DNA from 2 places in the Hymenobacter sp. 5516J-16 genome. Region 2 is predicted to be linked to the other one. Evidence: riboswitches for the same ligand, from Rfam matches in the RefSeq annotation. Region 2 holds a riboswitch; the other holds the start of a gene.

Region 1 (3,397 bases), 1.5 Mb from region 2:
TCTGCGAGTGGGTGAAGGCGTAAGAAGCCCGAGCTGCCAGCTGATAGGCTCCCGGCTGCCAGCTAAGCTGACTGCTGGCCTCCAGGCCCTGGGCCCGCACCTGCCGCAGGTTGCGCGGCGACCAGTACGAGGCGCCCGGCGTCCATTGCACCCAGTTGTCTACCAGCTGGTGGTAGGCCGTGAGTTCGGTTTGTAGGCGCAAGTGAGCTGCTGGCTTGGATAGCGTGTGCACTACCCCGCCTTCGTAGCCAAACCCTTGTTCGGGTAGCAGATTGGGGTTGCCGCCGGGGCGCCAGTATCGCTCGTTGAGGGTAGGGGCGCGGTAGCTGCGAGAGGCGCTGGCTTTCAGGCTGAGCGCTTGGGCGCCCAGTTGCACTACTTCCCATTCTGCCCCGGCCGTGGGCGTGAGTGGGGGCTGCTGGCCCGGCAATACGGCCTGGCGCACATTCAGGGACAAGCGCAGGCGGGACCGCGGGTCGTAGCGGAGCAGGGCAAAGCCGGAAAAGCGGTTTTCGGTGCGGGGCTGAGTGCCGTAGCCATCTACCTGGGCCGCAAAGTGCTGGGCCTCGGCCCCTACCCGTAAGGAGGCGTTAGGTGCGAAGGTCCAGGTATGCTCGGCTTGGGCCTGGGTAGTGCGCACCGTTGATTCGCTCAGGCCGCTCACGTCGTCGCGGTAGTTGATGACGTCCTCAAACCAGGCCACCCGGCCGGCCCACTCGTGGCGGGTGCTTACGTGGCGGTAACCGGCCATGAGGCGGCGACTTTGGTCCCGCTCCTGGGCGTTAGTATTATTGGTGCCAATGCCAGGCTGAATCTGGCGGTCGGCGTCGGTCAGCCATGCGGCGGCCGTTAGCTCCCCATGCTGCCCCAGGCGCAGGGTTAGGTCTTGGGTGAAGCTGGCTTGCTGCAGGGCCGCGTTTTCCTGCTCCCGGCGGACACGCCCGGTGGCTACCTGCTCGAAGTACGGGAAGTTATTGTCGGCCTGGCGGTAGAGCAAACTGGTGCGCACGGCTAGCTTCTCGTTGCTGAACCCCACTTCCAAGGTGCCGGCTCGCAGCCCAAAGCTGCCTGCTTCTACCTGCCCCACGGCCCGCCAGCCTACTCCCCAACGTACCGGCGAGGAAAGCAACACTGTGCCCCCACGGCTCCGTTGCCATAGGTGGCGCTGGCTGGCCCCGGCTGAATATCTACTTGCGTAGCGCCAGCAGTCGGCAGCAAGGCAAAGTCGGCTTCGCCTAGGGAAGGCAGGTTGATGTTGAAACCGTTCCAGAGCACCGCCGTGTGCCGGGCCGAGGTGCCCCGCATGGTAATGGACGCGAGTTGCCCGGGCCCGTAATTCTTGAGGTACAGGGCCGTGCGGGCGCTCAACACCTCTGCTAGCGTGCTGGTGCGGTAGTTGGCCAGCGCCAATGAATCTAGGGTGAGCCGGCGGCTTCCTACGGCAAATCGGTCGGGCCGAACGCCCGCCACGCGCACGGTAGGCAAACGCTGGGTGCGCGCCGTGTCAGGAGGTAAGGCCGATTGGGCCGCCAGGGGCTGCGCCACGGCCAGCAGGCTCGCGCAGCCGAGGAATGGGCCTAGCTGCTTTAGGGGCAGCCACTTCAGAAAATGCATCTTCCGAACCAAATTTTCGCAATCGAAAAATTCAGTTCAAAACCCCAGGGTTGCGCGGGCAGCAAAGCCACTCGCGGCTTCCTCGGAGCCGAGGCCGAAAACAGACGAAAATCTAGCCGCGCTGAAACGCCGCCACTGCATTCATTCTCCGCCCTTCCTCCGCAGGCGCTGAACATGGGAAATGCAGAGGCAGGTCTCCTGGCTTGCTCCGGGCGCGTCGCCTTCCCATTTCGGCGGCTTTCCAAGGAAAGTGCCTGTGAAACAGTGGCCGGTGATGACGCGCCGACTCGTGAAGCGTACAGTTGCGGGGACAGCTCCGGAATTAAACCGGATTCCCTTTTCAGCCTCGCCCCCAATCGGGGTCCGGCCACCTCTACGCTGCAAAGGTAACAGCAAAGTCAGAAAGAAGCTAGGAGAGCAATCAGATCAGCTGGGCCAGTAAAGAGAAGCTATTGGGTAGAGGACAAGAAAGCTCGGCTTTGTAACCTTTATGCAAACAGCCGGTACCACTAGCTCCTCCCTACCCAGTTATCCAGTCATGAAGCTGACCGCTGAGTTTTATCGTCGCCCCGATCCTGTGCTTATTGCCCGCGAAATGCTCGGTAAATATCTATTCACGCGCATTAACGGGGTGCTTACCGGCGGCCGCATCGTGGAAACAGAAGCCTACGCCCATATCAACGACCAAGCCTGCCACTCTCACCTGGGCCGCTACACAGCGCGCACCCGCGTGATGTACGAACCTGGCGGCGTGGCCTACACCTACCTGATCTACGGGCGTTACGTCCTTTTCAACATCATTACCAACGAAGCCGGTAAAGCCGACGCCGTACTGATTCGGGGCTGGAGCCTACGGAAGGCATTCCGGAAATGCTACTGCGCCGGGGCATGACGGAGGTACGCCGCAACCTCACGGGCGGCCCCGGCCTGCTCACCCAAGCCCTCGGCCTTACCACTGCTCACTACAGCCTGCCCGTAACCGGCGACGTCGTTTGGCTGGAAGACCGCGGCGACGTAGTGCCCGAGGACAGCATTGTGGCCTCGCCCCGAGTAGGCATCGACTACGCCGGCGAAGATGCCACTCTACCCTGGCGCTTCCGCCTCAAAGGCAACCCCTGGACTAGCCCGGCACGGTGAGTGAGTTGAAGTAGCATAACAACAGCCCGTCATCCTGAGCGCCGCGAAGGACCTTGTCACGCAGGAATAATGAACGTAACAACGTCTCGTTCTTGCGTGACAAGGTCCTTCGCGGCGCTCAGGATGACGGGCTTTTTCAAACTCACTAGGTCACCAACTCACCATTTCACTCATTTACCGCTTAGAGCTTCTCGCAGACCAGGACCATAAGTTTGCCTTCCAGATTGGTGGTAGCAAATAGGTACAGGTCGCCGCCCTCGCGGATGCCGGTGCGGTGGCGGAACTCGGCCACGGTATCGGGGAAGTTGCGGGTAGTGACGTGGGCGCGGGCCTCGGGGCCGAGGTGGGTGCGCAGGGCCTGGCCGTCGTATTTCTCCACCGCCTTGATGCGGAAGATGCGGCCGGGAAACTCCGGGCGCAGTACATCAGAAGTGTAGAGGTGGCTGTGCTGGTGCAGCTTGAGCATCTCGTAGGCCGTCCCGATGCTGCGGAACGCGCCGGCCTTGAGTACGGCCACGTTGGGTTCATACAGGTACTGCTGCGGCTCGGCGTAGCGGGCAATGGCGCGGGCTTCGCGCGCCCGGTTCAGCCGAAACTCCTGCTGCTGCCCGTTGCGTAGCAGGTTCACGGTGTAGCGTTCTGGGTC
Region 2 (3,397 bases):
GAATACGCCCCGCTGCTGGTTTTTCCACTGGGTTTGGTGCACCAGCGCGTAGGAGGCGGCGGGCAGCACACCCCGGTCTTGGCGGCGGTACTGAGCTTGGTCGATGAGGGCCTGGGGGTGCTCCACGCGCACGCCCAGGGCAAAGGGCTTGGCTTCGATCAGCACGCCCCGGCGGTGCAGCAGCTCGTAGATGTCGCGGGCCGAGTGGCCGGTGGCCAGAATTACGGCGTCGGCTTCCAGAGCCTGGCCAGTAGCCGTTACTACCCCGCGCAGGCGGTTGTTTTCCAGGATGAGGTCATCGACCCGCGTATCAAAGTGAACCTCCCCGCCGGCCTGACGCACACTCTCGCGTAGGGCCGCCACCACGTAGGGCAGCTTGTTGGTGCCAATGTGCGGGTGGGCATCCACCAGAATATCGGGGGTAGCGCCGTGCTGCACCAGCAGGCGCAGGATGCGCTGGATGTCGCCGCGCTTGGTGGAGCGGGTGTAGAGCTTGCCGTCGGAGTAGGTGCCGGCCCCGCCTTCGCCGAAGCAGTAGTTGGAATCAGGGTTGACTACGTGCTCCTTGTTCAGGGCGGCCAGGTCGCGGCGGCGGGTGCGCACATCTTTGCCCCGCTCCACCACAATCGGCCGGATACCCAGCTCAATGGCCCGCAAAGCGGCAAATAGCCCGGCTGGCCCGGCCCCCACGATGATGACAGAGCGGCGGGCCCGGCTTACGTCCGGGTACTGAAACCAGGGGCCGAACAGGTCCGTGGGCGGGGGCGTTTGGTAGATGTCGGCGCGTAGGCGCACCAGGGGCTGGCGGCCGCGCGCATCAATGGAGCGCTTGCGCAGATGCACAAAATCGGCTTGGCCGGGTATTAGGCCCGCGGCATCGAGGAGGGCGCGGTAGCGGGCCAGCTCGTCGTAGGCTACCTCCGGCGGGAGCAGTAGCTCAATTTCTTGTTTCTCACTCATAAAAAGGGTGAAAGGGAGTTAGCCTTTGAACCGGTAACAGGGGTAACGAAGCGCAAAGATACGCAGCTAAAAACAGCCTCAGGCCTTGCGGAATCCATTTTAGGTTCCGCAAGGCCTGAGGCTGCTCGGGGGCGGGGTGCGCCTAGTGCCCGCCGCCGGGGGCGGGGTAGTATTCTGCAGGCGGGGCCAGAATTTTTCCATGGCCTCATTAAACAGCGTCAAGGCCTGGGTGCGGACTTCGCCGGAGGGGTGGCGTAGGAGCTGGCCGAGTAGGTGACGGTACATTTCCGTCGTGACTTCCAATCCTTTGGCGCTTACCAGGCCGTGGTGGAGTAGGTCGCAGTTCGCGGCCACAGAGTTTGCCATAGAGTCAGTTAGTTCTTCGCGGGCCAGGTCCGCTTCCCGAAACGACTGTTCCAGGCGAGAATTCATTTCAGGAGTGTAGTGGGGTCGGGTGCCATATCAACGTGATAGGGAGGAGAGGCCTGTTAAACCTTGAAAGCGCGCAGAAAGGTTCGGACGGCTCTGGGAAAAATCCAGCCATAGAGTGTAACCGTCATATAGTTAGTTTGTTGAAGCTCTAAAAATAGCTATTCATCTATACGACAGCAGCGGGCCCCAGAATACGTACGGGTCGTTTATGCTCATCGATGGCCACAAACGTGAACAGCCCCGACACGGCCCGGTGGCGCTCCTCGGAGTACATCTGCTCCACGAACAGCTCCACGCGCACCTTCAGGCTGGTGTTGCCCACGTGCTCCACGCGCCCGATCAGCTCCACCAGCGTGCCGCCGGGAATGGGGTGGGTAAAGTCGACTTTGTCAGACGACACGGTCACCATTTTGAGGCGACTGAACCGGGTGGCCGTAATAAAGGCTACTTCGTCCATGAGGTGCAGGGTAGTGCCTCCGAACAGGGTGTCGTAGTGGTTGGTGGTGTTGGGAAATACGGCCTTGAAAATGCGCGTTTCGGCGCGGCTGATTTTTTCTTCGAGCGGTAGCATGGCAAGCAAGGGTAGGTGAAAAAACGGGTGTAGCAGCGTTCTGGCCGCTTTTCCTGGCCCTTGTTTCACCATACTACCTTCATCGAATTACTACGCCCCGCGCCCAGGTAGAAAGCCCACGCCTTCTGCCCACTGGCCCCACGCCGCAGCACCCGACAAGGGTCCTCAAGTCGCGAAGGAGCCTTATCAACAAAAGCGGCGGGCAGGTCTCCTGACTTGTGCCATGCTTCCCGCCCTTCTCACCCGCCGCGTAGGCGTGGGCAATGGGTTACGTGGGAAGCATCTGCCGCCAGGCGTGGCGGCGGGCACTTACAGTAGCGCGTCTTTCCGGGAGTTGCACCCGGTTCCCTTTTCATGCCTACCCCCACCGGGGACGGGCAACCTGCCGCTCGTCTGACTGGAAAATACCGCCAAAGAACGAAGCGCCAAAGGTAGCAGAACCGCCGGCTTCCGGGCACTTCCGCTATTTTGCGCGCCTTCCTGGTTTTCTGCCCCGCTTCTATGCCTCAGCTTCCGCCCGCTGCTCCGCGCACCATGGCTTCCCGCATCCGCTCCATTTTCAGCGGCTCGGTGGGCAACCTGGTGGAGTGGTACGATTGGTACGTGTACTCCGCGTTTGCTCTGTATTTCGCCCCGGCCTTTTTCCCCAAAGGCAACCTGACGGCCCAGCTGCTCAACTCGGCGGCCATTTTCGCGGTGGGGTTTCTAATGCGTCCGCTCGGGGGCTGGCTGATGGGGGTGTATGCTGACCGCGCCGGCCGCAAAGCCGCCCTGCTGGCCTCGGTGCTGCTCATGTGCGGCGGCTCGTTGCTGATTGCTCTTACGCCCTCCTATAGCCAGATTGGGGTAGCTGCGCCCGTGCTGCTGGTGGTAGCGCGGCTGCTGCAAGGCCTGAGCGTGGGCGGGGAGTACGGTACCTCGGCTACCTACCTAAGCGAAATGGCCGACCAGCGCAACCGGGGCTTTTTCTCCAGCTTTCAGTACGTAACCCTGATTGCCGGGCAACTGCTGGCCTTGCTGGTGCAGCTAGGATTGCAGCAGTGGCTTACCCCGGCGGAAATGTACGCCTGGGGCTGGCGGGTGCCGTTTGCCCTGGGGGCCATAGCCGCCCTGGTGGCCCTGTACCTGCGCCGCAGCATGGAAGAAACCGATGCTTTCACCCGGCAAACCGCCCCGGCTACCGGCCAGCCCCAGCGGCCCAGCCAGCTGCGGGTATTACTTCAGCACCCCCGCGAAATTCTGACCGTAGTGGGCCTAACCCTGGGCGGAACGGTGGTTTTCTACACCTTTACCACCTATGTGCAGAAGTTTCTGGTGAATACTACCGGCTTTACCAAGGGCCAGGCCACGCTGGTTTCCTTCGGGGCCCTGGGGGTAGCCATGCTGCTGCAGCCCCTGCTGGGCGCCATTTCCGACCGGGTGGGGCGGCGGCCG

The links. A riboswitch is a leader RNA that binds a small molecule or an ion and turns the genes downstream of it on or off. The one in region 2 is predicted to bind cobalamin.
Region 1: it holds a riboswitch for cobalamin, as region 2 does, so the genes downstream of both, MUN84_RS08270 (TonB-dependent receptor) here and MUN84_RS00755 (acyl-CoA thioesterase) in region 2, are expected to answer to the same signal.

Annotation. Positions count from the first base shown of each region.
Region 1 is NZ_CP095058.1:1,667,508-1,670,904, reverse strand. It holds gene MUN84_RS08275 (TonB-dependent receptor) at 1-1,132, opposite strand, end outside; gene MUN84_RS08270 (TonB-dependent receptor) at 1,099-1,614, opposite strand; cobalamin riboswitch at 1,785-2,004, opposite strand; partial or broken gene MUN84_RS24480 (DNA-3-methyladenine glycosylase) at 2,105-2,751, shown strand; gene MUN84_RS08255 (THUMP-like domain-containing protein) at 2,933-3,397, opposite strand, start outside.
Region 2 is NZ_CP095058.1:138,534-141,930, reverse strand. It holds gene MUN84_RS00765 (NAD(P)/FAD-dependent oxidoreductase) at 1-960, opposite strand, end outside; gene MUN84_RS00760 (hypothetical protein) at 1,060-1,392, opposite strand; gene MUN84_RS00755 (acyl-CoA thioesterase) at 1,559-1,963, opposite strand; cobalamin riboswitch at 2,147-2,364, opposite strand; gene MUN84_RS00750 (MFS transporter) at 2,465-3,397, shown strand, end outside.